Regions from separate parts of the Paenibacillus sp. FSL H3-0469 genome, predicted to be linked through region 1. Evidence: predicted binding sites of a transcription regulator. Region 1 holds the regulator's gene; each other region holds the start of a gene.
The links. The regulator Rex, encoded in region 1, represses fermentation and respiration genes when NADH is low (regulators of the CRP and FNR family bind a similar motif). The targets are predictions, from matches to a motif close to TTGTGAAATATTTCACAA.
Positions count from the first base shown of each region.

Region 2: NSS83_RS19600 (cytochrome ubiquinol oxidase subunit I) is a predicted target of Rex. The motif match lies at 6,253-6,270, and genes of this name have one in related genera.
Region 3: adhE (bifunctional acetaldehyde-CoA/alcohol dehydrogenase) is a predicted target of Rex. The motif match lies at 3,720-3,737, and genes of this name have one in related genera.
Region 4: NSS83_RS20930 (phosphoketolase family protein) is a predicted target of Rex. The motif match lies at 2,968-2,985, and genes of this name have one in related genera.

Region 1 is NZ_CP150302.1:1,671,987-1,679,370, reverse strand. Features, by position in the region: gene dinG (ATP-dependent DNA helicase DinG) at 1-2,162, shown strand, start outside; gene NSS83_RS07365 (redox-sensing transcriptional repressor Rex) at 2,301-2,951, shown strand; gene NSS83_RS07360 (amidohydrolase) at 2,941-4,242, shown strand; gene NSS83_RS07355 (DUF5590 domain-containing protein) at 4,272-4,793, shown strand; gene NSS83_RS07350 (aminoglycoside adenylyltransferase domain-containing protein) at 5,040-5,801, shown strand; gene NSS83_RS07345 (hypothetical protein) at 6,070-6,612, shown strand; gene NSS83_RS07340 (AAA family ATPase) at 6,605-7,384, shown strand, end outside.
Region 2 is NZ_CP150302.1:4,448,603-4,455,986, forward strand. Features, by position in the region: gene NSS83_RS19580 (DUF2252 family protein) at 1-40, shown strand, start outside; gene cydC (thiol reductant ABC exporter subunit CydC) at 168-1,967, opposite strand; gene cydD (thiol reductant ABC exporter subunit CydD) at 1,964-3,733, opposite strand; gene cydB (cytochrome d ubiquinol oxidase subunit II) at 3,733-4,746, opposite strand; gene NSS83_RS19600 (cytochrome ubiquinol oxidase subunit I) at 4,750-6,138, opposite strand; gene NSS83_RS19605 (cold-shock protein) at 6,363-6,593, opposite strand; gene NSS83_RS19610 (cold-shock protein) at 6,684-6,884, opposite strand; gene NSS83_RS19615 (trypsin-like peptidase domain-containing protein) at 7,278-7,384, opposite strand, start outside.
Region 3 is NZ_CP150302.1:1,914,487-1,921,870, reverse strand. Features, by position in the region: gene NSS83_RS08575 (carbohydrate ABC transporter permease) at 1-821, shown strand, start outside; gene NSS83_RS08570 (extracellular solute-binding protein) at 954-2,420, shown strand; gene NSS83_RS08565 (S-layer homology domain-containing protein) at 3,014-3,397, shown strand; gene adhE (bifunctional acetaldehyde-CoA/alcohol dehydrogenase) at 3,813-6,434, shown strand; gene pflB (formate C-acetyltransferase) at 6,696-7,384, shown strand, end outside.
Region 4 is NZ_CP150302.1:4,726,707-4,734,090, reverse strand. Features, by position in the region: gene NSS83_RS20935 (TIGR03915 family putative DNA repair protein) at 1-403, shown strand, start outside; gene NSS83_RS20930 (phosphoketolase family protein) at 470-2,854, opposite strand; gene NSS83_RS20925 (GntR family transcriptional regulator) at 3,133-3,855, opposite strand; gene NSS83_RS20920 (response regulator) at 3,948-5,090, opposite strand; gene NSS83_RS20915 (S-layer homology domain-containing protein) at 5,200-7,384, opposite strand, start outside.

The DNA.
Region 1 (7,384 bases):
GCGTCAACCCGCTGGAGAATATTACCTTTGAAGAGTATATGGATGAGGTGACGCTGCGGCTGAAGGCCGCTCTTCCCCAATATGAGAGCCGTGAAGCCCAGGAGCTGATGATCCATGAGGTCATTACAGCGCTTGAGCAGGACAAGCATCTGCTGATTGAAGCGGGAACTGGCACCGGCAAGTCGCTGGGCTACCTGCTTCCGGCCATCTACCATAGTGTGAAAAGTGACCAGAAGGTGATGGTCAGCACCCATACCATCAACCTTCAGGACCAGCTGCGTGAGCGGGATATCCCGCTCTTAACCAGCGTTGTGCCGTTCCCGTTCAAGGCCTCCATCTTTAAGGGAAGAGGGCACTATTTGTGTCTGCGCAAGTTCGAGCATAGAATGAACAAAAAGGATTTTACGAGTCCAAGGGAAGAAGCACTCACCGCTGCACAGATGCTTGTCTGGCTGACCCAGACGACGACCGGCGATGATGAGGAGCTTAACTTAAGCGGACGGGGCGGGGATTTCTGGGAGACTGTAGCCAGCGATACCGACTCCTGCCTGGGACGCGCCTGTCCCTGGTTCCGCAAATGCTATTACCACCGTGCTAAGCATGAAGCCGGGATCTCCGATGTGGTGGTCACCAATCACTCCAAGCTGTTCGCAGATGTCAAAGCCGGACATCAGCTTCTTCCGGCTTACGACCATCTTGTTATTGATGAAGCCCATCATTTGGAGGATATTGCCGGCAAGCATCTTGGCATGCAGATGAAATATTTCACATTTGCCCATACCCTCACCCGTCTCTACAAGGATAGCCGGAGCGGGCAGCTGCCTGCTCTCCGGCAGAGTCTGCAGTCTTCGGGCAGTGAGCAGGCTTCCGAATGGAGCGGCGTGATCGACCGGATCTATCCCGATCTGCTGACGGTGAAGGAATCCTGGGATGCGCTCAGCGACCGGCTCTTCAGCCTGCTGCCCGAGCGCAGCGATGCCGGGGCCGGTGAAGCAGGCCAGCTGGTGGCGCGCCTGCAGCCGGGCAAGAAGCCGAAGGATTGGGAGGAGTTGGCTGCCCTTGAGAATACACTGAACCTCAGTCTAAGCGACATCATCCGTAAGGGTGACAAAATGCTCAGTGAGATGCGGGACACGGACAGCCAATCCTCCTCGGACAGTCTTGTGACTGATATCGGCGGCTTATTCAAGGATCTGGCATCCATCAGAGAGCAAATCCGCTTCTTCATGAGCCTGAACGATGAGAATATCGTGTATTGGCTGGAGGGAAGCGGTAATTATAAAGGTAAGTCGCTGCAAATGTATGCCGTTCCTGTAGATGTCAGTACCCAGCTCAGGGAGCTGTTCTTCGACAAGAAGAAAAGTATTGTCCTGACCTCGGCCACCTTATCCGTGGATAAGTCCTTCCAGTTCATGATCGATAATCTGGGCCTTGGTGAAGCTGCGGAGCAGGGGCGTCTGATGACTGCGCTGCTTCCTTCGCCGTTCAAGTACCGTGAGCAGGCGCTCCTGGTCATTCCCCGCGACTTCCCGAGCGTCAAGGGAAGTATAGGGGATGCCCGGTTTGTGGACACGCTTGTACATTCCCTTGCCGAGACTGCTGTAACTACAAGGGGCCGGATGCTGGTGCTGTTCACCTCCTACAAGATGCTGCGGCAGGTGTATGACCCCCTGAAGGAAGCACTTGCCTCTCAGGATATCGCGGTGCTCGGACAGGGTGTGGAGGGCGGCAGCCGAAGCAAGCTGATCCGCCGCTTCCAGGACAGCCCCGCTTCGGTCCTGCTGGGTACCAGCAGTTTCTGGGAAGGGGTGGATATTCCGGGAGAAGCATTGACCTGCCTGGCGATTGTCAGACTGCCGTTCCAGCCGCCGAATCACCCGCTGGCAGAAGCGAAGTCGGAGCTGCTTCAGGCACAGAAGAAGAACCCGTTCATGAAGCTGTCCGTGCCGCAGGCTGTCATCCGCTTCAAGCAGGGCTTCGGGCGGCTGGTCCGCACGGCGCAGGACCGGGGCATCGTAATTGTGTATGATACCAGAGTCATTGAATCGTATTACGGAAAGTACTTCCTGTATTCACTCCCCGGTCCCAAGATGGAGCATATGCTCACTGAGCAGATGGTCCCGAGAATTGCCGAATGGCTGGATGACGGCGGGGTTTCCTAATTCATCTGCTATTGCTATTATTAATAAGTCATGATTCACCTGAAGAGCCGTTCCCGCCCTGTCCTGCCGGTCCGGCAGGCGGGGGGCACGGTTGCTATAATTGTACGGGTCTAACACAACTTTTAAGGAGGAGAATACATGAAATCGGATAAAATATCGGAGGCCGTCGTGCGCAGGCTCCCAGTGTACCTGCGTTTCCTGAACGATCTCCAAAAACGTGAAATCTCCACAGTCTCTTCTCAGGAGCTGGGCCAGAAGCTTGATCTGAATCCCGCCCAGATCCGTAAGGATTTGGCTTATTTCGGTGACTTCGGCCGGAAGGGCATCGGCTATGATGTATCCTATCTGATTGAGAAGATCCGCCATATCCTGAAGCTTGACCAGCAAATTAATGTTGCACTGGTTGGAGCCGGTAATCTCGGTCATGCCTTATCTAACTACAACGCTTACTTGAAGGATACGATGAAGATTACTGCGATCTTCGATGCTTACCCGCCAAAGGTGGGCCAGCAGATCAACTCGCTGGTTGTGCAGCCGATGGAGGAGCTAAGCAGCACCATCCGCTCGCAGGGCATCCGGATCGGGATTATTACCGTACCTGACAGCGAAGCCCAGAATGTAGCTGATATTCTTGTGGACTCCGGCATCGAGGCGATTCTGAACTTCGCACCGGTTATTCTCAAGACGCCTGCCAATATCCGGATTCATGCCGCAGATTTCACCACAGATCTGCAGAGCCTGGCCTATTATTTGCATGATGGAAAGGATGAAACTGAAGATGAGCAGTAAGATCACGATAATCAAGAACGGGCACTTTCTGGTTCCGGGCAGCGATAAGCCGGTTCTAAGCGGGTATATGACCCTTGAGAATGATCTGATTACTTACATAGGTGAAGCTGAGCCGGTAGTGGACGATGGCGCTCAGGTCGTAGACGGCAGCCGTCTGCTGTTTATGCCTGGTCTGGTCAACACCCATGGACATACTGCCATGTCACTGCTGCGCGGATACGGCGACGATATGGTGCTTCAGACGTGGCTGCAGGAAAAGATGTGGCCGATGGAAGAGAAATTCACTGGTGATGATGTATATTGGGGAACCTCATTGTCCGTACTGGAAATGCTGAAGGGCGGCACAACCACCTTCCTCGATATGTATGATCATATGGACCGGGTAGCGGAAGTGACGGAGCAATCCGGTATTCGGGCGGTGCTGATGCGCGGCGTGATTGGGCTGTGTCCGGCAGAGGTACAGCAAGCGAAGCTCGCTGAGGCCGTTGCTTTTGCCCGTAACTGGCATGGCAAGGCTGACGGCAGAATTACGACCATGCTCTCGCCGCATGCCCCGTATACCTGTCCTCCAGAGTTTTTCATGAAGTTTGTGCAGGCTGCGCATGATCTGGATCTGCCGATGCATACCCATATGTCCGAGACGCGCCATGAAGTGGAGCAGAACGTGGCCGACTACGGTCTTCGTCCGGTCGCGCATCTGGAGAAGCTCGGCATGTTCACCCGTCCTTCGCTCATTGCCCACGGCGTTCATCTGAACGATGAGGAGATTGGAATTCTGGCCCGCCATAACGTTGGTGTGTCGCATAACCCAGGCAGTAACCTGAAGCTGGCGAGCGGTGTTGCGCGTGTTCCTGAGCTGCTGCGAGCCGGGGTTAAGGTCTCTTTGGGTACAGACAGTGCAGCAAGCAACAACAATCTGGATATGTTTGAAGAGATGAGGCTGGCGGCTCTGATCCATAAGGGCGTAAGCGGTGATCCTACAGCCGTACCGGCTCCTGAGGCGCTTCTGATGGCCACGGAGTACGGGGCACAGTCTATTTTCCTGAGCGGGGTAGGACGGCTTGCAGCAGGGATGAAGGCCGACTTCATCGCACTTGATATTGACCAGCCGCATATGCTCCCGCATACCGATCTGCTCTCCCATGCCGTCTATTCGGCCAGCGCCAAGGATGTAGAGCATGTATGGGTGAACGGCCAGCAGGTTGTGAAGCATGGACAATGCCTGACACTTGATGAAGAAGCCATCCGCCGCAAAGCACAGGAGACGTTCGAGAGCCTGCTTAAACGGTAATTCAGGGGAACGGGAAAGGAAGCAGCGTGGTGAAGAAGAAGAGGAGAAAATGGATCTGGCTGGGGATTACCGTGGTGCTGCTCCTTCTGTTCGGACTAAGCCAGTTCTATGCCTACATTATGAAGGACCAGTGGAACGAGCGGAGTGAGGCCAAGGAGCTGGCCCGGGCGCGTGCCGGACTAACGGAGGTAACCAAGGCTCAGAAATCCGTCTGGAATGAGAATGAGATCTACTGGGTGCTAACCGGCAAAAACGAAGCCGGGACCGATCTGATGGTGTGGGTCCGTTTCACCTTGGAGGGCAAGCCTGCCGGTGGCGACAACGGCCTGTATGCTGAAGAGCTGAGCAAAGGCACCTCAGAGGAGAAAATGCGCGGAATCATAGCCGATCAGCTGCCTGACGTGAAGATCGAACGGCTGCTGCCCGGTGTATACAACGGGGAATATGCCTGGCAGCTATTTTACAAAAAAGACGGGCGATTCTATTACAACTTCTACCGCTTCAAGGATGGCAGCGCCATCGGTGAGGGGTACAGTCTGCCGAACCGCTAAGCTAAGGACTCAGCGGCAGAACTAAATTGCGGGGGAACAGATTATCTGTTCTTCCGTTTTTTTGTATCCATCATGTCGAAAATATTCTGGAACCGTTCTTGGACTAGTGGCAGACGCGGAACTGTGGCTTAATGGAGATGTATGGTTTGAGATACATCGATGATTATACTCAAATTGATATACGAAGTGTGTACTTCGAATGCTATCGCCAACATGCATATATGTCTCTCAAGGAGGAAGAATAAATTGGAAGTTTTAGCATATTTGGATCAGGCGGTGGATTTATTTAAGGAAGAGCTGGGGGATAATCTGTCGGGGATTTATCTGCACGGCTCCCTGGCCATGGGTTGTTTTCAACCGGATTCAAGCGATATTGATTTGCTGATTGTCGTAGAGGACAAGCTGCCAGCAGAGGTCAGTCATAGACTTGCCGGTCGTATCGTAACCTTTCATGACAGTCTGCCGAATAAGCGCGGAATTGAACTGTCTATCGTCCTGAAGACATACCTGCACAACTTTGTGTATCCTACGCCATTTGAATTTCACTTTTCAGAAGCTCATTTAGAGCGGTATAGAACCAATGAGAATTATCTGTGCGCCGGCTTTGAGGATGCTGATCTGGCGGCACATTTTGCAGTAGTCTACCATCGCGGGTTTATCTTGTACGGGGAGCCGATCCGCGAGGCCTTTGCGCCGGTAGACCAGAGGTACTATCTGGATTCCATTATCAGGGATATCGATGATGCGCAGGAGAATATTGGGAATGCTCCACTCTATTACACACTAAATCTATGCAGGGTGCTCTACTATGTGCAGGAAGGTCATGTCTCTTCCAGGAAGGAAGGCGGGGAGTGGGGACTGCAGCATTTGCCGGAACGCTATCACGGGCTGCTGAGACGTTGTCTGATGGAATATAGCGGTGCGGCCGTTGCCGAAGGCTATGAACTGGAGCTTTTAACTGATTTTGCGGAATATATGATGGCTGAAATTGGCGTTAGCCGGATGTAGGGGACACCGGAATATGAATGTAGCAGCGGCATTTCAGGCTATGAATCTGAGCTGCCGTTTTTTCATGCCGAATGAAACATCCAGAAATTAGAATCAAAAATTTTAAATATATTCACAACTTTATGTAAAATCGTATATACACCTGTGATATACTACTACTTGTATTAAGACATGCTTAAGAGCATGTCAGTCTCGGATGGGCGCTAGACACGCTGGATGGTCTTTATTATAGAGTTATGCTCGGTCATTATTGAGAGGAGGACGTTTCTTGAAACTGCGTCTTATGCCTGTGCTGCTAACGTCTCTGCTGTCTGCTGCATTATTGTTTGGTGGCTGGTATTCTTACCGTCAATTCGCGGTGCAGGAGCCGCTGCAGAAGCTGGTATCATCCTACGAGGGAGTGAAGGATTCCCATATTACTATTAAACGCAATGAGGTCACTTTGAAACTGGATTTGCAGCCGGGCACGAAATTACGTGAGCTGGTGCAGTACGTATCGAGAGAAGGCAGCACTGCTATTGACGGCAGGACCCTGAAGCTGGATGTGGAACAGAAGCCGAGTGAGCTGCTGGATGAGTATTGGGATAAAGCAATGTTCTCTGTAGCGGAAGCGATGGAGAGCCGGAAGTATACATTGATACCAGCGAAGTTGGATGGGCTGAAGGAGCAGGACAGCAAGTACAGCGGGGTTACAGCCGCCACAGAGATTGACGACAATAATGTGTACGTGAGCCTGAGCAACGGCACTGAGAGCAAATTTATCATACTGCCGCGTGCAGCAGCCAAGATGGGAGTGTGGAACAATGCCTAAGTACTGGAAAGAGGTTGTAGCCGGATTCGTTCCGGTCATGCTGATTTTTATGGCTTTTGTGGGGATTAATATCTTCCCTGTAATCATAGCACTTGGTATGGTTGCCGCTCTCCTGTTCATTGCCCATGCGCGCGGCGGTCTGGCCGTCAATGCAGGTGCAGATAAGAAGCGCAAGAAGAACGGCCCGTCCAAGCTTACCTTTGAAGAGATCGGCGGACAGGACAATGCCAAGCAGGAGCTGCGTGAAGCGCTGGACTTCCTGATCCGGCATGAAGAAATCAGCAAGTTCGGGATTCGCCCGCTCAAGGGAATTCTGCTTACAGGCCCTCCGGGAACCGGGAAGACGCTGATGGCCAAGGCTGCGGCACATTATACTAACTCTGTATTCGTAGCTGCCTCAGGCAGTGAATTCGTTGAGATGTATGTCGGTGTGGGTGCGGGACGCGTACGCGATTTGTTCAAGGATGCCCGTACGCGCGCGCTCAAGGAGAATAAGCAAAGCGCCATTATTTTCATCGATGAAATTGACGTTATCGGCGGGAAGCGCGAAGGCGGACAGCAGCGAGAATATGATCAGACGCTCAATCAGCTGCTGACGGAGATGGACGGGATTTATAACAATGATACCCCGCGCATTCTGCTGGTAGCCGCAACGAACCGCAAGGAGATGCTTGATTCTGCGCTGCTGCGTCCGGGCCGTTTTGACCGACACATTCAGGTCGATATGCCTGACAAGAAGGGCCGCAAGTCGATTCTCGACCTGCATGCCAAG
Region 2 (7,384 bases), 2.8 Mb from region 1:
CATGTTCGCGGACTGGGTGTCCGGGCAGTATGGTATATAAAGGTAACGGCCGTTCAAGATAGCCTGCTGCTACCCCGCAAGCAAAGAAGCCCTCTTTACCCGAAACCGGGCGGAGAGGGCTTCTTTGCTCACTATTCCTACTAGACTCAATCTATGTGAACCTATCCTTAATTACCAGGCACTTCCTTCAAATACTGGCCCGGCCGGTCCAGCTCATAGAGCTTGCGGTAACGCGGCTGCTGCTCCATCAGCTCGGCATGAGTGCCGCGCATCTCCACCTGACCATTCTCCATGAAGATAACCTCGTCCATCTGCTCAGCGCCGACCAGATGATGCGTGACCCAGATCAGCGTCTTGCCGGCCATCGCCTCGAACATCGTGGCCAGCAGCTCGCGCTCCGTGCGCGGGTCCAGGCCAACGGTCGGCTCATCCAGCACGACGACCGGCGTATTCTGCAGCAGAATCCGGGCCAGGGCGATCCGCTGGCGCTCTCCGCCGGAGAAGCGCTGCCCCGCCTCGCGTACCGGAGTATCATAGCCCTCCGGCAGCGAAGAGATCAGCGTATCCAGCTTCGCCAGGGCTGCCGCCTGCTGGACCGCTGCCTCCGAAGCCCCCGGGTCCCCGAGCCGGATATTGTTCGCCACCGTCGTGTCGAACAGATGCGGGCTCTGGTTCAGCACCGCGATGAGCTGCGGAATCCGCTCACCGTAAGCCGCAGCATCGATCCCGTTAATCGTCACGGAGCCGATGGTGGGCGCAATCACGCCCTGCACCAGCTTGAGCAGTGTCGATTTACCGGCTCCGCTGCGGCCGATAACTGCAACCTTCCGTCCCTGCGGCAGCGCAAGGTCGAGCCCCTGAACAGAGAAGTCGTCGCCCGCCGCATAGCGGTAGCCCGCCGACTTCAGTTCAATCTGAACCTGTCCGCTGGCCTTGGCAGCCTCGGCAGCAGCACCAGCCTGAGCCGCAGCTTCGGCATTCCTGCCTTTTTCCGCCTCAGAGAGTGCACCCTCCGCCGGGGGCTCCACACCCTCCAGCCGCTCCAGTGAATTCCGGTATTGCGGAATTTTCTCCACAGCCTCGGATACGGGCAGGAAAGCATCCGCCACCGGGAAGACCACCAGCACGAACGCTGCAATCAGCGTTCCGGCAATCGCCCCCTCGGCATACTGTCCAGCCGCCCAGTATAACAGAGACAACACGGCCAGGCCAACAACCGCCTGCCCGATGAACATACGCAGCCGTGCCCAGCGCCGCAGCGAACCGTCTATGCGGGCAACTGCCTGCTCGTCCGCTTCATACGTATCGACGAACTGGCTCTGCCGTCCGCTGATGACCCAGTCACCTAGTCCGAGCACAGCATCTGTCAGCTTTTGATACAGCCGGTTGCGCTCCTGCTTCACCTGACGCTGACGCTTCTGGGTCAGCAGGAGGGAGATCAGAGGTAATACGACAACCAGCACCAGCATATAGAGTCCCATAAGCAGAGCAAAGACCACATCGAACGTCCCGAGCGCAATCATCGCCGCTGCATAGATCAATAGCGCGATAATACTCGGAAAGACCGTACGCAGATAGACATTCTGCAAATATTCGATATCATCGGCAAGCATACCGAGAATATCCCCGGTACGGAAGCGTGAGGACAAGAACAGCGCCTGCGGCTCCAGCATATGGTACAGCCGGACCCGCATCTTCGACAGAATGCGCAGTATCGTGTCATGTCCCACAAGCCGCTCCACATAGTGGATAACAGCCCGGCTGGTCCCGAAGGTGCGCACACCGACAATAGGGACATAGATCATCAGTATATTTTCCGGCGGAATCGAGGCCTTCGAGATCAAGAAGCCTGAAGTATACATCAGCGAGGACGCAGAGAGGATAGTCAGAGCGCCCAGCAAGATGATTAACACGAACCGCCAGAAGTAGGCAGAGTAATAGGGAGCAAACCATCCTTCACGTTTCAATGGATTCCCTCCAATTGACTTTGAATAAGCTCATAATAAGCGCCCTTCCGCGCAGTCAGCTCGCCGTGTGTGCCTATTTCAGCCACCCGTCCCTGCTGCATAACGACAATCAGATCCATGTCGATCATCCAGTGCAGGCGGTGTGTAGCCAGGAATACCAGCTTGTCCTCGAACAGCGGCAGCATCGTCTCCTTCAGCTCATATTCGGTCTCGATGTCCAGATGGGCCGTCGGCTCATCCAGCAGCATGATAGGGCGGCTGCTCAGCAGGGCGCGGGCCAGAGCCACACGCTGCTCCTGCCCGCCGCTGAGCGAACGGCCGCCGCCGCCGATCATCTCGTTCAGACCTTCCGGCAGCGAAGGCACCAACTTCGCAAGTCCCGCAGCGGACAAGGCCGCTTCCACAGCCTCCTGCGAAGCCTCAGGATAATAGAACCGGACATTATCAGCCAGCGTGCCGCTGAAGATATACGGGCGCTGCGGAATATAAGCCGTCTGCTTCCGCCAACCCTCATCGGTCAGCGCACTGACCGGGGTTCCATTGATCGTAAGGGTTCCGGAGGTTGGATGAAGGAAGCCGCCCAGAATGTCTACCAGTGTAGACTTGCCTGCTCCGCTCTCTCCGATAATACCAATCTTGCGATGCCCGCTGAATTCAAGATCAACAGCTTCGAGTGACGGCACTCCGTCCGCTTCATAGGTCACGCCTACCCCGTCAAGCTTCAGGTGGCTGTTATTGTTCCACGTGAAAAATTCGCCTGACCAAGCTCCGCTCTGGCCCGCCATCTCCTTCTGCCCACCCGGCTCCAGCAACTTCGCCTGGACCGTCTCACGGTCAATAATGCTCTTCATCGCTTCACCGGCCTCCTTACCATCCAGTGTGGCATGGAAGTCTGCACCTACCAGCCGTACCGGCAGAAAATATTCCGGGGCGAGAATCAGGATCGTCAGTCCGGTAACCAGCGTCATCTGCTCATTGACCAGACGCAGACCCAGGCTTACCGCTACCGAAGCAACAGACAGCATGGTGAAGAAATCCAGTGCGAACGAGGACAGGAAGGCGACTCGCAGCGTACGCATAGTTGCTGAACGGTAGCGGTCACTGACCTTGGCGATACTCTCACTGTGGCTGCGGCTTCGTCCAAGGAATTTCAGCGTCTCCAGACCGCGCAGCGAATCCACAAAGTGATTCGATAAGGTACGGTAAGACTTCAGCTGACGGTCCATCTGCTTGCGGGCCGTCATCCCGATCAGGATCATGAATACAATAATGATCGGCATCGTTAAGGTAAGAATGACACCGCTGGACGTATCCAGGGTGAACACATAGATAAGCAGCAGAGCGGGTGTTACCGCCATACCGACCATCCGTGGAATAATCAGCTCCAGGTACGCGCGGAACTTCGTTACTCCTTCAAGCACTAATGTGACCATATTTCCGGTCCCCCGGTCGCCAGCCAGCCTTGGTCCCAGCTGGAACAGCTTGTCCATCATCTGTCTCCGCATGCTGCTGCCGGTCGCTTCCGCGAAGCGGTACGCCGCCCGGCTCATCAGCATAGCACAGGCATGACGCACAAGAAACGCAAGAAGGAACAAGAGCGCTCTAGCCCCTTGTTCCTTCAGCGGTTCTCCCGCAAACAGCGCAGAGACAGCTTCTGCCAGCGACTTCGCCAGCAGAAGAATGGAGAAGCTTTGCACCAGGGTTAGGAAGCCAACCAGCAGGAAGACAGGCTTAACTCCTTTGTACCCAAGCAAATTTTTATCCATTAGTATTCAAGATGCTCCTTCTCATGAACCCGTTTGTGGAAGATGAAATAACTCCAGATCTGATAGCCCAGCACGAACGGCAGCAGAGTCAGCGCGACAATTGTCATCACCTTCAGCGAATATTGGCCTGAGGCCGCATTCGTAATCGTCAGGTTGAACGCCTGATCCAGCGAGCTGATCATAACCCGCGGGAACAATCCGATGAAGATCGAAGCAACAGACAAGGCCATCACAGCACCAGTCATCCCGAAGGCATAGCCGTCCTTCTTCTTAGTCATGAAATATCCGGCCAGCAGATAAGCGGCTACACCCAGAACAACTACAATCCATAGCAGCGTTCCGCGTTTATCGAAGATATCTGTCATAGTATAAGTCATCACAACGAAGGCTACCAGCAGCGCCGCCAGTGGAATCAGCAGCTTCTGGGCCAGCTTGCGTGCCCGTTCCTGCAGATCTCCAAGCGTGCGGAGCGTAGTGAACATCAGCCCGTGTACCAGACACAGCAGAACAACTGTAATCCCAGCAACCACCGTATACGCATTAACGATATCGAAGAATCCGGCATACATCTGCATATCCTTGTCAATCGGCAAGCCCTTGATGAAGCTGGCGAATACCACGGCGAGCAGGAACGGCGGCAGGAAGCTGCCGAAGAAGATGCAGACATCCCATGTTTTCTGCCAAGCCTTGGAATCGCGTTTGCCTCTGAATTCGAAGGCGACACCACGGGCGATCAACGCCAGCAGGGCAAATACAAACGGAATATAGAAGCCGCTGAACAGCGTAGCATACCAATGCGGGAAGGCCGCGAACATTGCACCGGCACCCGTAATCAGCCATACCTCATTCGCATCCCAGAACGGCCCGATCGAATTGATCAGTATCCGGCGCTCCGTATCATTCTTGGCCAGAATCTGCGTCTCCATCCCTACACCGAAGTCGAAGCCTTCCAGGAAGAAGAACCCGACGAACAGCACCGCAATCAGCAGAAACCATAATTCATTAAGTGACATTGGTTAGCCCTCCTTGTTATACGGATCGTGGGATTCACCGTGTTCGTTATCCATAGCATAAGGACCTTTTTTGATCACTTTGACGAACAGGCCTACCAGCACTGCACCTAATATGGCATAGATCGCGGTAAAAGAAATCACCGAGAACAGCACCTGTCCGCTGGTAATATTAGGCGATACACTGTCTTCTGTAGTCATAAGTCCGAATACCGTCCATGGCTGACGCCCGATCTCTGTCATAATCCAGCCGGCCGTGTTGGCAATCGGCGGAAGCAGCAGTCCCCAGAACATGAAGCGCATGAACCAGGTATTCGGTCTGTCCATCTTTTTGCGCCACATGAGGTAGATAGCATATACCCCGAACAGCATCATCAGCGTGCCGGCAGCAACCATGATCCGGAAGCTCCAGAAGGTTGTTTTGACCGGCGGAATATAATCTCCTGGTCCGTAGGCTACTTCATACTCCTTCTGCAGCTCCAGCATCCCCTTCACATCACCGGAGAATTTACTGTAGGACAGGAAGCTCAGCAGATATGGGACCTGAACTTCATTGCTGTTGGTCTGGTTCTTCACATCGATATTGGCAAATACCGTCCAAGGTGCCGGGTCGCCGCTCTCACCCCACAGCGCTTCGGATGCGGCCATCTTCATGGGCTGTGTCTCTACCAGATATTGAGCCTGTGCATGTCCGGCAACCGCAACGCCGAAGGAAGAGATAACCCCTACAATGGCTGCAATCTCGAATGATTTCCGGAAAAAGGCAACGTCCTGCTTCTTAAGCAATTTGTAAGCACTGATCCCTGTTACCAGGAAAGCGCCTGTAGCGTAGGCGGCAAGCACTGTATGCGGAAATTCCACCAGCAGCTGGCCGTTCGTAATCAGTGCGAAGATATCATTCATTTCAGCCCGACCGTTATTTATTGCAAAGCCGACCGGATGCTGCATGAACGAGTTAGCCAGCAGAATCCAGAATGCCGACAGCATCGTCCCGAAGGCGACCAGCCAGATGGATAATAGATGAATCCGCTTGGATACCTTATCCCAGCCGAAGATCCAGATTCCGATGAATGTGGACTCCAGGAAGAAGGCCAACAAGGCTTCAATCGCAAGCGGAGCCCCGAACACATCACCGACGAAGCGCGAATAATCCGACCAGTTCATCCCGAACTGGAACTCCTGCAAGATCCCTGTTACTACACCTACTGCGAAGTTAATCAGGAATAGCTTCCCCCAGAATTGCGCCATTCTTTTGTACTCTTCATTGCCCTTTCTTACGTACATGGTCTCCATAATGGCAATTATGAGCGCAAGTCCGATCGATACTGGCACAAAGAAATAATGAAAAATTGTCGTCGACGCAAATTGTATACGCGACAGCAGTACTGTATCCATATTTCTCCCCTTCCTTCTCCCCATTTCGTTATGTCTATTTTGTCAAATATCCATCACTCAAAGTGTGATAATTATCACATTATACGCCCCGTTTAGGCATAAAAAACAATAAATTTGTGACAAATATCACAATTTTGCATTTAAAAGCAAAAAAAATAAGACGGATTCACCGTCTTGAATGTGTCTATCATATATAAGTTGTCTTGACTCATAAAGGTATTGGTTTAGGTAATGGAAATACCTTTCTTAAGCGATTTGAGATCGCCATTTGAATTAAGCAATTGCGGCAGCATCTTCATGCTACGAACCATTGGGGAATGACAGAGACGGCAGGAAGGTGCATGTTCAAATGCGAAATTATCCCTCATCCATCCATTACAATCCTCATTGGTACAGGCCCAAATTGCGGTATTTTCTTCCGGTACTTCCTCCAAAGGCTTTTTCCGGTAGTTCATTGCCGTTCCTCCTTCCTTTATGTTGCAAGCGAGTAATGATAAAAAAAGACCGTCCCAACTTTCACAAGCGGGGACGGTATCTTCTATTAATTACAGTTTTACAACGTTTTCGGCTTGTGGTCCGCGGTTGCCTTGAACAACGTTGAATTCAACGCGTTGGCCTTCGTCCAAAGTTTTGAAGCCGTCGCCAGTGATTGCGCTGAAGTGAACGAATACGTCGCTTCCGCCTTCAACTTCGATGAAACCGAATCCTTTTTCTGCGTTGAACCATTTAACTGTACCTGTTTGCATGTGTGTTACCTCCACAAATTTAAATTAATATGTTCTTTTTATCTTCAGACAAAGAAAAAATTCACACATTGAGAAAGGTTGTAGCTTTGGTTGACAGCCCTTTTCAATGCGAGAATAAGGTATCAATGTAAGAACAATTTCATGTTACCACACCTTAATAACAAAGGCAAGCTGTTCTATCCTAATTTCTCCGGTTTTTCCCTTATAAGGACTACTTCCCAATGTAAGGGCTACCAGTCGTATTAAATTGTAATATTTATACCCAATGCTACCATTTACCCCATTTATTTATTCTTGAAACAGCCCCGCCCTCTTCTTTTTTCCTGAAAAGGACGGCTTGAACTGTTTCCGTAATCGTGACTGCCTCATTATTATATACGGTCATTTCCAATTTTATTCCTCTGGCTTCTCAAGAAGCTGAACTGTTGTCTGCTTCACTTCACCATTACGGTAGAAAGTGATCTTCAGCTTATCTCCGATCTTGGTATGATCGTACAGGT
Region 3 (7,384 bases), 240 kb from region 1:
GCAACAGGGTGGTATACGGAATTATGGTGCTGTTCATTGTCCTGATGATATTCAGCATGCTGTATCCTATCCTCATGACGATGTTCAACGGGTTGAAGTCGAATATCGAGGTCAATTCCTTTCCGCCGCATTTTTTCCCGCAGGAATGGCATTTCGGCAATCTGAAGGATGCGCTGGATTATATCGATCTGGCCATGTTTCTGCGGAACACCCTGTATATTTTTGCAGGAAATATGGTCGCTACCTTAATTGTGCTGGGACTCGCGTCCTTCAGTATCTCACGGATGCATGTGCCTTACCGCAAGGCCTTCTATTTTTTCTTCCTGATGACCCTGTTCATTCCGGCTACGAGCTATATGATTCCGAACTTTGTTAATCTAAAGGAGCTGGGCCTGCTCAATCAATATGCGGCCTTCTGGCTGCCGGCAGGCGCGAACACGTTCTTTTTCCTGCTGCTTAAGAATTTCTTTGACGGGATTCATCCGGAGATTCTGGAAGCGGCGCGGATGGACGGGGCCTCGGAGCCGAGAAGCTTCTTCACCATCGCGGTGCCGCTGTCGATTCCGATTTTTGCAACACTGGCGATCTTCATCTTCTCCACAGCCTGGAATGACTGGTTCTGGCCGTCGCTGGTTATGCACAGTGAGGAGAAGTATACGCTCGCTACCGCCATCTACAAGTACGTTATCAATGTAAAAGCGCTGAATACGAACATCAAATTTGCGATTCTGTTCATTGTCTCTCTGCCGCCGATCCTGGTGTTCCTGGTCTTCCAGAAGTTCATTATGCGCGGGGTTTCATTGTCAGCGGTCAAAGGCTAGGCAGGAAGGAAAAGATCCGGCAGAGATCGTAAACCTGCACATGAAGGGAATATAAATACACCTCGTTTGTAACCGGTTTCTCTTTTAAGATGAACTTGTAAGCTCATTATGATATGGAAAAGGGGAGTTACCATGCGTAAAGTTTCCAGCATATTCGCCTGTCTCCTGGTCACGGGGACCTTATTGTCCGCCTGCGGCGGCAATAATAACGGGAACAAGCCGGCGGCCAATGGAGGGGAGGGGACACCTGCACCAGCGGAAACCCAGGCGGCCGAAGAGTCAGCCACTCCGTCTGCAGCACCGGCTGACGATATCACCCAGAGAAAGGTAACAATTAAAATCCACTATCCTACGCCGGACCTGACCGAGGTGAGAGCGCAGGAGGATGACAAAATCAAGCGGTTCCAGGAAGTCTATCCGAATGTGGAGATCGTCAAGGACGACTGGCAGTATAATGTAAGCGAGATCGGGGTGAAGATGGCAGCGAACGAAGCGCCTACCTTCTTCAACACGTATGCCACCGAAGCCAAATTCCTGATTGAGAAGGGCTGGGTTGCCGACATCACCGATCTGTGGAACAACTATGAGTTCAAGGATCAGATCAATCCTGTGCTGCAGAACCAGTTCATCATTGACGGCAAGGTGTATGGGGTTACGCAGAAGGGTTACGTCACTACAACAATGATCAACAAGAAGATGCTCGATGACAAAAGTGTAGCCGTACCTCCAATGGATTGGACCTGGGACGACATGCTGAACACAGCCAAAGGAGTGGCCGATCCCAAGAAAGGTATCTCCGGGATTGCCCCGATGGGCAAAGGCAATGAAGCCGGCTGGAACTGGACCAACTTCCTGTTTGAAGCAGGCGGGGAGATTCAGAAGATTGAAGGCGGCAAGGTAGTGGCAACCTTCAATTCCGAAGCTGGGATCAAAGCGCTGGATTTCTACAAGAAGCTGAGATGGGAAGCCAAAGCGGTTCCCCAGGATTGGGCGCTTGGCTGGGGGGATGCTGTGGGCGCCTTCCAGCAGGGCCGCACAGCGATGGTTATGGCCGGGTCTGACGGTGTCATCGAACAGGCGCTCAACCAGGGCGGGTTCAAGCCTGAGGATGTGCTGACCTATCCGATGCCAGCGGCAGAGAAGGGCGGCAAGCATACCGGCGTACTCGGCGGCGACTATCTGGTCATCAACCCGAATGCCAGCAAGGATGAACAGGAGATGGCCTTCCGTTATATTACCTTCGACTATTTCTCAGATAAAGGACTGGAAGCGCTCGACGCCATTATCAGCCAGCGTAAAACGGACGGCAAATATTATATCCCGCCGCTTCTGGATTACTATGCTGCCGATTCCGACTTCGGCAAGAAGACCAAGGCCGTCTATGACAAGTACGATATTGTATATCAGTATAGTCCCGAAATCATGGCGCTGCTGGACGGCAAGCCCGAAGCCCAGTACAACACTCAGGACTATTATGCAACGATGTCCAACGTGATCCAGGAGCTGTTCGCCAAGGAGGGCACAGACTCGAAGGCCCAGCTTGATGCAGCGGCCGCAACGGTTCAGCAGAAATTCTTCGATACGATTAAGGTGGAGTAGTTTAAGCCCCTCTAGAGTCGGGGCGAAGGATGAACGGGACGGGAGACAGCAGAGATGCTGTCTCCTTTTTTGAAAGCTCAGATTTATATGTTTTGGGGCCCCGCAAAGTACCTGAGTCAACACCTACGCTAAAGCTCCACTACCCTGGAAGTAACTTTACTTCCCCATTTCCATCTTCTGTGGTGCCGCGTCAGCGGCATGGATGGCTTTGTGGGGTTATTTTGTATAGTCTTGGGTACGTACGTAGTATTCAGTAGTTTTGCCTATCACAGCCATACATCATCGATGTTACAGCAATCCATGCGGACTGGGAGGCCGTTATTTCAGACGTTTGGGCTATTCTGCACGCTCGGCGGACTGAGGTGCTCTTAACTAACTTATTTGCTCTTGTGTTCGGCTCGTCCAGACCCAATAACGGCCGCTCAGTCCGCAATCAGCAGAATAGGTGTCTTTTTGGCAATATAAGAGACTCCCAGTCCCAATCACTCAAATTATTTATTTCATGCACCAAAAAACCGCGAAGCCGTGCTGCTGCACGGTTTTTTGGTGTTCGCAGTCTGATACTTTCAAGCTGTGATGAAGGGGGAATAGGAGTGAAAAAGCCCTCAGGAAGACAAGGAAAGAAGCACGCGCTCCATTTGCTATTAATCGTGAGTCTGATGGCGGGGTTGATCCCTCCGGGACTTTGGCAGGCGGGGCAGGCTTCTGCGGCAGCGGCTACAGAAGCAGGTGCGCCTACGGATATAGTTTCATCTACAGAAGCAGATGCAACTACTCCAGTGGTTAAAACTGCGGTTGTTAATGGGACAGCCTCTGCTGCGAGCGATATTAGCGGCCATTGGGTGGAGCCGCAAATGAGCGAATGGATAGGAGGCGGGTATATCAAAGGCTTCCAAGATGGAAGCTTCCGGCCTGATCAGGCTATCTCAGTGTTTTTCCGAATAGGATGCGTTACAGAGCATGATTCTGCTTGTTAATGGGAAGAATGGGCTACCCTCCTTTAAAAGGACGGCAAAGCCGGTTCCACTTGTTAGCTGAGATTTATATTTATATTCACCGTCAGAGTGAGTCTGTAGAAGAGCACCGGATGAACCGAAGGGACGGCTTGGCATTCTTGAGCAAAATTCCTGAAGCCCAACCGTCATTGCAAGGCAAGATGGGCCATCAACGCTGCAGACTACCGTATTGCGTTCGCAGAATAGACAAATATTAATTGAATAATACATATAATGTGGAAAAAATACCGGTAAATGATCGAATGAAAGCGCTTTGAAAACAACTCAAAAAAAACTTTAAACTTTGTGAAAGATTTCACTATACAAGGTGAAAAGGATGTGCTAAGATAAATGTATAGAAAGAAACAACCTAAAAATTGACAGGAGGACGAGGGAGATGGCAGTTAAAAACGAAGTCGCCGCCCAAGTGAAACAAACCACCGCTGAAGAGTATATTCAGGTTTTGGTGGATAAAGCAAAGAAAGCCCACGAAGCGTTCATGGGCCTGGATCAAGAGCAGACAAACACAATCGTTCATGCAATGGCGCTGGCCGGACTCGACAAGCATATGTACCTGGCAAAACTGGCAGTTGAAGAAACAGGACGCGGAGTATACGAAGACAAAATTACGAAGAACATCTTCTCCACTGAATATATCTGGCACGGAATTAAGTACGACAAGACTGTAGGCGTTATTGAGGATAACGTTTATGACAGCTTCCAGAAGATTGCTGAACCAGTCGGAATCATTATGGGTATCACACCGGTAACCAACCCAACATCCACCACGATGTTTAAAGCTTTGATTTCCGCTAAGACACGTAACCCTATTATATTCGGTTTCCACCCATCAGCGCAAGAGTGCAGTGCGGCAGCAGCCAAAATTCTGCATGATGCAGGCGTAGCAGCCGGCGCACCTGAGAACTTCATCCAATGGATTGAGCTTCCTACGATGGACAAAACAAACGCACTGATGAACAATCCGGACGTTGCACTGATTCTGGCAACCGGCGGATCGGCAATGGTCAAGGCAGCTTACAGCTGCGGCAAGCCGGCACTCGGCGTAGGTCCTGGTAACGTGCCTGCCTTCATTGAGAAGAGTGCTGATATCGATCAGGCTGTAACAGACCTTATCCTGTCGAAGACTTTTGATAATGGTATGATCTGTGCTTCCGAGCAGGCAGTCATTATTGAAGAAGCCATCTTCGATCAAGTGAAGAAGAAAATGATTGCGAACGGCTGTTACTTTGTCAACAAAGAAGAAGCAGCTAAGCTGACCAGCGGCGCAATGAATGTAGAGAAATGTGCGGTTAACCCGGCTATCGTTGGCCAATCCGCAGTGAAGATCGCTGAAATGTGCGGCATTCAGGTTCCTGCCGGAACGAAGATCCTGGTAGCTGAGCTTGAAGGCGTAGGTACTAAATATCCATTGTCCGCTGAGAAGCTGAGCCCGGTTCTGGCTTGCTACAAAGTGAAGAATGCTGACCAGGGTATCGAACGCGCAGCTCAAGTCGTTGAATTTGGCGGCATGGGCCACAGCTCGGCTATCCATTCCAATAATGAAGAAGTCATCATGAAGTTCTCCAACCGTCTGCAGACCGGACGTATTCTCGTCAACTCGCCATCTACACACGGCGCAATCGGCGATATTTACAACACCAATATCCCTTCATTGACACTGGGCTGCGGATCTTATGGACGCAACTCGGTATCGCAGAACGTGACTGCCATCAATCTGATCAACGTGAAAAGGGTGAACCGTCGTACCGTGAATATGCAATGGTTTAAAGTACCTGACAAGATTTACTTCGAGAAGGGGTCCACTCAGTACCTGGCCAAAATGCCTGATATTACACGCGTAGCTATTATCACTGACCCTGTAATGGTGAAGCTGGGATATGTAGAAAGAGTTGAGCACTATCTGCGTCAACGCCAGACTCCTGTAGCGATCGAAGTATTCTCGGAAGTTGAACCTGATCCGTCGACTACTACAGTGGAAAAAGGTACAGCTATGATGAACAGATTCCAGCCGGACTGCATTATCGCACTCGGCGGCGGTTCCCCGATGGATGCTGCCAAGGGCATGTGGCTGTTCTACGAACATCCGGATGCAGACTTCAACGGTCTGAAGCAGAAGTTCATGGATATCCGTAAACGGGTATACAAATTCCCTAAGCTCGGCAACAAAGCGAAATTCGTTGCGATTCCTACAACTTCCGGTACAGGTTCCGAAGTAACCTCGTTCGCAGTTATCACAGATAAAACAACAGGGAACAATACTAAGTATCCGCTGGCTGACTATGAGCTGACTCCAGACGTAGCTATTATCGATCCTGAGTTTGTATACAGCTTGCCTAAAACGGCTGTCGCCGACACAGGTATGGACGTATTGACACATGCTATTGAAGCTTATGTATCTGTAATGGCCAGTGACTATTCCGATGGTCTGGCAATCAAAGCTATTCAGCTGGTATTCCAGTGGCTGGAGAAATCCGCACTGCAAGGTGACAAACTGGCCCGTGAGAAAATGCACAACGCATCGACACTTGCCGGTATGGCCTTTGCCAATGCATTCCTGGGGATTAACCACAGCTTGGCGCACAAATGGGGCGGACAGTATCACACCGCACACGGCCGCACCAATGCAATCCTGATGCCGCATGTTATCCGTTACAATGCCAAGAAGCCTACGAAGTTCGCTTCGTTCCCTAAATATTCGCACTTTGTAGCTGACGAACGGTATGCTGAAATTGCCCGTATTCTGGGATTGCCAGCACGCACTACCGAAGAAGGCGTAACCAGCCTGATCAATGCGATCCGCGACATGAATAAAAAACTCGGCATCGAAGAATCCTTCTCGGCTCTTGGTTTCGATCCTAAGGACTTCGAATCCCGTGTAGACTATCTGGCTGACCGTGCATTTGAAGACCAATGTACAACTGCCAACCCTAAAATGCCGCTGGTATCCGAGCTTGCTGATGTATACCGCAACGCATTCTATGGCAAATTCGATAACTAATTAACGGTTGCCTGACAAAGAATAAGGTTAAAGGTTAATATGGGACTGGATGGAAGTGACAAATATCACCGAAAGAGTGATATTTGTCACAGTCCTTTTTCAGAAAATAAACTAAAATGTTTATATAAACAACGGTCCCGGTTATGAAGATGCGATTGTGAATTTTATAACAACCATAGCTCATGGGATCACGAGACACGGGATTAACCTTCAAGCCCGCGATCTCTACAAATATACTAAATATAAATGGAGGGATTTAGCATGTCGGTGATTGAAAAAGAAGTACAAGAGGTTAAGTCTGGCTGGAGAAATTTCACAAAAGGCACATGGTCCAAGAAAGTTGACGTTAATAACTTTATTGCCAAGAACATCAAGCCATATGAAGGAAATGAAGATTTCCTCGTAGGTCCTACCAGCAACACTACTGAACTGTGGAAGATTATCTCCCAGCTGAGTAAGGAAGAAAGAGAAAGAGGCGGCGTATGGGACGTTTCCCTCGATACTGTCTCCACTATCACTTCCCATGCTCCTGGTTACATTGACAAGGACAAGGAACAGATTGTCGGCGTTCAGACTGATGCGCCTTTCAGACGTTCCATCCAACCGTTCGGCGGTATCAAGATGATGATCGATGCTACTAAGGCTTACGGCTTCGAGCTTCCGCAGAATATCGTTGACATGTTCACGAACATCCGCAAAACGCATAACCAAGGCGTATTTGATGCATATACACCAGATATGAGAGCGGTGCGTAAATCCGGCGTAATCACAGGCCTTCCTGATGCTTATGGCCGCGGACGTATCATCGGCGACTATCGCCGTATTGCTCTGTATGGTATTGATTTCCTGATTAAAGACAAGAAGCAGCAACTGACTGAGCTTGAAGTAGACTCCATGACAGAAGATGTTATCCGTCTGCGTGAAGAGCTGTCCGAGCAAATACGTGCTCT
Region 4 (7,384 bases), 3.1 Mb from region 1:
TGTAATTCAGGAGCATTTCTGCGACCGGTTCCAGGGGGAGAGCTTCATGATCTACGATCAGACGCATGGAGCGGCGCTGATTCATGAGCCCGGGCGGGAGGCCATCGTGCCCTTAAGCGGGTGGACCCCGCCCGAGCCCGATGAGACGGAGGAAGCGTACCGCCGCTTATGGACCGGCTTTTACAATGCCATCGGCATCAAGGAGCGCTACAACGACCGGCTGCGTTCCTCACTAATGCCGAAGCGCTACTGGAAGCACATGGTGGAGATGAACGGCAGGGGCGGTGTGCCTGTACTTACTGCGGGGCAGAAGAAGAAGGCATTGCAGCCGGAGACCTCATCGATCCCGGACATCCAACTTCAATCATCAGACACAAAAAGCGCCCCGCAGCCATCAACATGACTAACCGGGGCGCTCCCTGATTGAAGCTTGCTATATTATTAATGAAATAACACTATCGTATGAAGCTTAGTTCAAAGCCTTCCATACCCAGTTCTCAACCTCTGGAAGGTCGATGCCTTCTTCGCGGATATATGCATGATGCTTTTGCACGATGGCATCCATCTCGTCAGCGATAGCCTGGTATTTGCTTGCTTCCGGCAGGCTGAGTACTGCTTCCTTCGTAAGATCGAAGCGGTCCATCTGGTTGAGTACGCGCATATCGAACGGTGTCGTGATGTCGCCATTCTCGCGGTAGCCATGCACATGCAGGTTGTGGTTGTGGCGGTCGAAGAACAGGTCTTTGATCAGGCCTTCATAGCCGTGGAAGGCGAAGATGACCGGTTTATCTTTTGTGAAAAATTGATCAAACTCCTCGTCAGACAAGCCGCGCGGATCAAGCTTCTGGCTTCTCAGCTTCAGCAGATCGACCACGTTGATGTAACGGATCTTCAGCTCAGGCAGCTTCTCATGCAGGATCGAAATGGCAGCCAAGGCTTCCATAGTTGGTTCTGTACCCGAAGAAGCAATGACGAGATCAGGCTCTCCGCCTTTGTCGGTGCTGGCCCAGTCAATGATCTTGAGGCCTTTAGTTACCAGCTCCTGAGCTTCGTCAGCCGAGAACCACTGCGGACGCGGATGCTTGGAGGATACGATCAGGTTGATCTTCTGACGGTCATTCAGGATCGTGTCGAATACGGCCAGCAGGCTGTTCGCATCAGACGGCAGATACTCACGGATGAATTCAGGCTTCTTGTCAGCCAGATGGCCGAGCAGACCCGGATCTTGGTGGGTATAGCCATTATGGTCCTGTTGGAACACGGTAGATGTAGCGATCACATTCAGGGAAGGAATATCTTCTCTCCAGGTCTGATCTGTCGCTTTACGCAGCCATTTGAAGTGCTGGGTGATCATCGAATCGACCACGCGCAGGAAGGCTTCATAGCTGGCGAAGAAACCGTGGCGTCCAGTCAGGACATAACCTTCCAGAATCCCTTCAGCCTGATGCTCAGACAGCTGGGAGTCAATGACACGGCCGTATGGAGCGAGGAATTCATCCTGCGGTTCCTGAATGGCATCCATCCATTGGCGCTTGGTCACTTCGAATACAGGTCCCAGACGGTTAGACATCGTCTCATCCGGTCCAAAAATCCGGAAGTTGCGGTTCTCTTCGTTGAGGGTAACAACCTCTTTCAGGTATTTGCCCAGTACAGCCATATCCTGCGCAATCACTTGACCCGGAACGGAATTATCCAGGGCGTAGTTACGGAAATTCGGCTTGTGCAGGTCTTTGATCAGCTTGCCGGCATTGGTTACCGGGTTCATTCCCATACGTCTGTCGCCGGTTGGCAGAATTTCAGCCAGCTCTGCGTTCAGGCGGCCGTTCTCATCGAACAATTCTCCAGGTCTGTAGCTGTTCAGCCATTCAAGCAAGGCCGGAGCATGCTTCATGTTCTTCTGATCGACCGGAATCGGCACCTGGTGGGCACGGAAGGAGCCTTCATTCGGCACGCCGTCCCACGATTTCGGACCGGTCCAGCCTTTAGGGGAGCGGAAGACCAGCATCGGCCATACAGGGCGTTTAGTATCGTTATTTTCACGGGCATTCTTCTGGATTGCGGCAATGCGCTCTACGATCGTATCCAGCACCTTAGCCATTTCCGGGTGCATCAGATCCGGGTTCTCGCCTTCTACGAAGAATGCTTCCCAGCCGTTTCCGGCAAAATAGGCGGTCAATTCTTCTCTGCTCATCCGGGAGAGGATGGTCGGGTTACTGATCTTGAAGCCGTTCAAATGCAGAATCGGCAATACAGCACCGTCTGTAATCGGGTTGATGAAGCGGTTGGACAACCAGGAAGCGGCCAGAGGGCCGGTTTCTGCTTCGCCGTCACCTACAACGACTGCAGAGATCAAATCAGGGTTATCGAGAATCGAACCCACGCTATGCGACAGGGAGTAACCCAGCTCGCCGCCTTCGTGAATGGATCCAGGTGTTTCGGGAGCAGCATGGGAAGCAACACCGCCAGGGAAGGAGAACTGCTTGAACAGCTTTTTCAGGCCAGGAATGTCCTGAGTGATCTGCGGATAGATTTCGGTGTAGCTGCCATCCAGATAAGAGTTCGACACCATAACCTGACCGCCATGGCCCGGGCCTTCAATATAGAACATGTTGAGATCATATTTAGTGATTACACGGTTCAGGTGTGCATAGATAAAGTTCTGCCCAGGGATGGTGCCCCAGTGTCCGATCGGCTTCACTTTGACATCTGCATCCTTCAGCGGTTCTCTTAACAACGGGTTATCCTTCAAATAAAGCTGGCCTACGGAGATGTAGTTCGTTGCACGCCAGTAAGCGTCAAGCTTTGCCAGATACGTTTTGGAGGAATAATCCACCTGTTCGATTGTTAATCCCATGTCTTCCACTCCCTAATCTTTTTCTTTGTAAATTGAATGTATCACTTCTACAGTTACATCATACATCGGCATTTCAGAAATTCAATCTTTTTAGAAATTAATACGGTCCAATATTGTGAAATTTTGAACATAGTATGAAATTCGCTGCAAATCACACACAAAAAGATGTTCATTTTTATAATTATGTATTAATTTGGTATAAATAAAAGATGCAAAAAAAGACCGGGACTCCTCCCGGCCTGCTCTACCTCAGTTAGGCTATTTACACCGTCCGTCCGTTAATGCACAGATACGAACGTGTTGAACTTCAGATACTCATAATGGAACCGCATATGCGAGAATTCGAACGGTGTGCCGTTATCCAGGAAGAAGATCCCCTCCATAATCCCCACAGGTTCATTCTCCTTCAGATGGAGCAATTCCTGATCTTCAGGCAGCGAAGGCTCGGCAAAAATAGACAAAAAGGATTTGGTCACCGCCAAATTGCGCGACTCCTCCAGATAATGAAAAATCGACCCCTCGATAATCGTCTGGTCGAGATTTTGCACAATTTTGATCGGAATATATCCCGTCTCAATCATGAAGGGCGCACCTTCAAACAGGCGCAGACGCACGATCTTATACACGAAATCATGGGGCATCAGGAACAAATCCCGCTGAAGCTCCTCCGTGGGCCGGATGACCTCGAAGCTCAGCACCTTGATCTCCGGCTTCTTGCCGTGCATCTGGAAGTTATCCGACACCCCCAGGTTAGAGCCTTCGTAGTTGAAGATCGAATCGTTCTTTATGTATAACGGGTTGATGAAGGTGCCGGAGCCACGTTTCTTGAAAATAATGCCCGAGCTCTCCATCTTCATCAGCGCACGCTTAATGGTACTGCGGCTAACCTGATACGCCTCGCTGAGACTGCGCTCATCCGGCAGCTTCATATCGGCGTACTGCCCGGCAAAGATCTTCGTTTTGAGGTCAGCAATAATCTGCTTGTAGACAAATTGGGTCATGGGGTTCTCCTTCGCCGGAACTTTGCAGAACGAAATATTCAAGATTAAATATATCATAATTTAGATAGGGCAAAAAGGATGAATCCAAGGACTCACCCTTTTTGACGCTTGTTATCCCAATCCCTATACCATTTGACAATCTCCCGGCTTGGTTTCTCCGCAACCTCTGCTTCCATCACCGTTTCCAGCAATACATACTGTCTTTGCACCAGAAAATGAAAGCCCATTCTGTCCGAAATCTGCATGTACAATAATTGCGCTTGCTCCTCTAACGGATAGCGGGTGCAGACCTGTTCAATGTGCTTGAAGGCCTGTTCATATTCTGCATTATCCATATACCAGCGGACCAGATTCAGCTTCAGCCGAATCCACTGCAGCTGGAATCTCTGCCGTTCAAGCTCCGCCCACACATAATCGTACCCCTCCAGATATTCGCTCTTGAACAGCTTCAGGACTCGTTCATATTCGGGCAGCGTGTCGTCCGAGAGCTCAATCCCAGCTTGGATAAAGCGGTCGAACTCATCAACGTCCAGGTAGATTCCTTCCAGCTTGAGCAGGTAGCCGTCTGCCGTATTTTGCAGGAGAATCCGTTCTCTGCTGAAGGGCTCCAGCATCTTACGGATATGATACACAGCGGTATATAACTGCGGATAGGCTCTATTCAGATCAAAATCAGCCCACAGCAATTCAATCAGAGTGGCCTTGCTGACCACTTTGCCGCGATGATGCAGCAGAAAAAAGAAGATTTCCTGCGCTTTCGCCGTTCTCCATTGCAGCGGTGCAAGCTCCTGCTCTCCTTCGTAGATCTGGAAGGCATCGAACATCAGCATCCTCCAGCTCGCTTGCAATGGTGCTGTTGAGACTGCCGGTCCAGGCTTCTGCTGGGCATTCAATCTATTGACCGTAAGCTTCAGACGATCCATATGAATCGGCTTAAGCACATAATCCAGGGCGTTCAGCTCAAAGGCCTTGATAGCATACTTATCATATGCCGTTACGAATACAACCTGCAGGTCGGGCCTCTGTTCCAGCAGCCTTTCCGCCAGCTCAATCCCGTTCAGCTCCGGTAAATGGATATCGAGAAACACAATGTCGGCCTCGGTCTCCTCCACCTTTTGCTGCCCTAACAGCGGATCGGTATATTTGCCGATAATCTCAAAATCGCCAAGCGCATGAAGCTGACGCTCCAAGGCCTTTAGTGCCAATTCTTCATCGTCAATCAGGATTGCTTTCATTCGGATCTCCTTCGCAGCTGGAAATCAGTACGGTGTTATAACCATTATACTTCAAATTTAATGATTTAGGGGCTGGAGAAGAATGATCTCTCCTCCAACCCCCATTCAGTTATTCTGTAACCCGCTGTTCCTTCTGTTCACTGTCGATCCGGTACTGATGATCGATTACGGCTTCCTGGATATCCAGGTAAGCCCAGTGATTCTTGGATACATCCGGGAATTTAATAGCATCGGCTCCATATAATGGACCCCGGTTAAACATCTGATTGACGATGACTACAGCTTCCGCACGGGTCAGGTAGGTGTTCGGCTTGAAGCTGCCGTCCGGGTAGCCCTTAAGCAGGCCTGCCTTCACGTTGGCCTCAATGACACCTTGTGCCCAATGTCCGGTGGTATCGCTGAAGCTTGATTTTCCGTCTGCCGGTACGGCAAGCTTCAGGTAGTTTGCAGCAGCTGCGGCCATTTCCGCTCTCGTAATCGGAGCAGCTCCCCGGAATTGTCCGGACGAATCACCCTTCATTACGCCCTGTGCATTCACGAAGGCAATGGCTGCTGCCGCATAATGGCGGACAGCCACATCCGGGAAGGGAGACGTACCTACAGCAGCATTGGCATCATAGCCCAGATTCCGGGCAATCATGAGGGCCATCTGTGAGCGCGTTACGCGTTCATCCGGCTTGAATTGACCGTCCGGGAAGCCAACGATATAGGATACATGCTTCGCAGGCGACTGATTATTGAAGTTGATGATAGTAAAAGTACTGAATTTCGAGATGGAGAATTCCAGTCCGAGCAGTCCGTCTTTATAGGTAACTGCTTTCCCTTTCACAACCTCTTTCGTGCCGTCAGTATGCTCGATGAAGATACCCAGCTGTGCCAGGAACGCATTGCGCTCTGCTTCATTCGCAGGCAGCTTCACATCCTTGAGTGGCAGAATCAGAGTTACCGCCCGGCTGGACAGGTTCGTCTCAATGGTCATCGGTCTGGCAACCACTTCGATTTTATTGTCCTTCGCCACTTCACGGACCACAGCTTCGAGCGTGGCTCTCTTTTCGATTTCACTACGCTCTGCTGCACTTCTCACCGGCACCAGCCGGAAATAGAAGTCCTGCGTGATTCCTTCGAGCGATTCATTCGGAATACGTACAATCGCGTTCTCCGTATAGATTTCCAGCACAATGCCATTCTCTTTCAGCAATTTGGCGGTCTCCGCCGGAATTTGGACATTCACTTCGCTGACATTGTCCGCCGCATCCGGGATGACTACACGGGCAATGCTTTGTCCTGTCTCTTTCGCCATCTTCACCGCTTCTTCAGCCTTATCCTTGGTGAAGCGGACCAAATCGGTGATTGTACCATTGCTCTGAGTGGTGCGCTGTACCGGCACTTTCGTGATTCCAGCCGCATTGGCTCCGCCGATGGCTACATCCACCTGGATGAGTTCGGTTTTGGATGTATCAGGAGCTGCTGGAGCCGGTGCAGAACCTCCGCCTGATGGAGCAGGCTCTTGTCTGGTAACGATCATCGTATAAGTGTTCGTTTTGCCAGCAGAATCCTTGACGGTAACCAGGACTTCATTCTTGCCTACTTTCAGAGGGAGCGCTTTGCTCCATTCGCCGTTCTTCACCTCTACCGGAGCTTCACCGGCAATGCTGAGTGTTACCACCGCACCCGGGTCAAGTGTTACCGGCTTGAATGACATTTCATATACACTGTTCCCTACAGTTACATCATAACTTGTAGTTTCAGGCTTGAACTCCGGCTGCAGGGTGCCGCTTGAAGGCTCCAGCGATACGAGCTTCCCGCTTGCGCGGATGACCTGAATCTGGTATTGACCCAGCTTAACGCCCGGACGCTTCGCATCCACAATGTCCACCTGAATGATGTTCAGCCCTTCCTGAAGCGGCAGCTTGCTCCAGTCTCCATCAGGAACCTCTACACCATTTAAGCTAACCTTGCGCAGTGTATCGTTATCTCCTGCCGGGGCAAGATTCAGGGCAATGGTACCGGTCTCATTAGGCACGGTTGCCTGATAGCCGCTTGGTACATCCGGCTGGAAGCCCGGATGCAGCGATACCGGCTTATCTCCGGCACTTAATCCCAGACCGTTCTCAGGCAGCTTGCCTGCCTCTGAGATATACTTGGAATCTCCGCCAAGATCAATTCCCGGCTGAAGACCCGTAAGCGGGTTATTCTTGTTGCCATTCTCCGTTACGTTGCCAAGCTCTGGATCGTAGCTCAACAGACCGCCCTTATGATCTTCCGGAATGGAAACGATCAGTTCATTGCCGTTG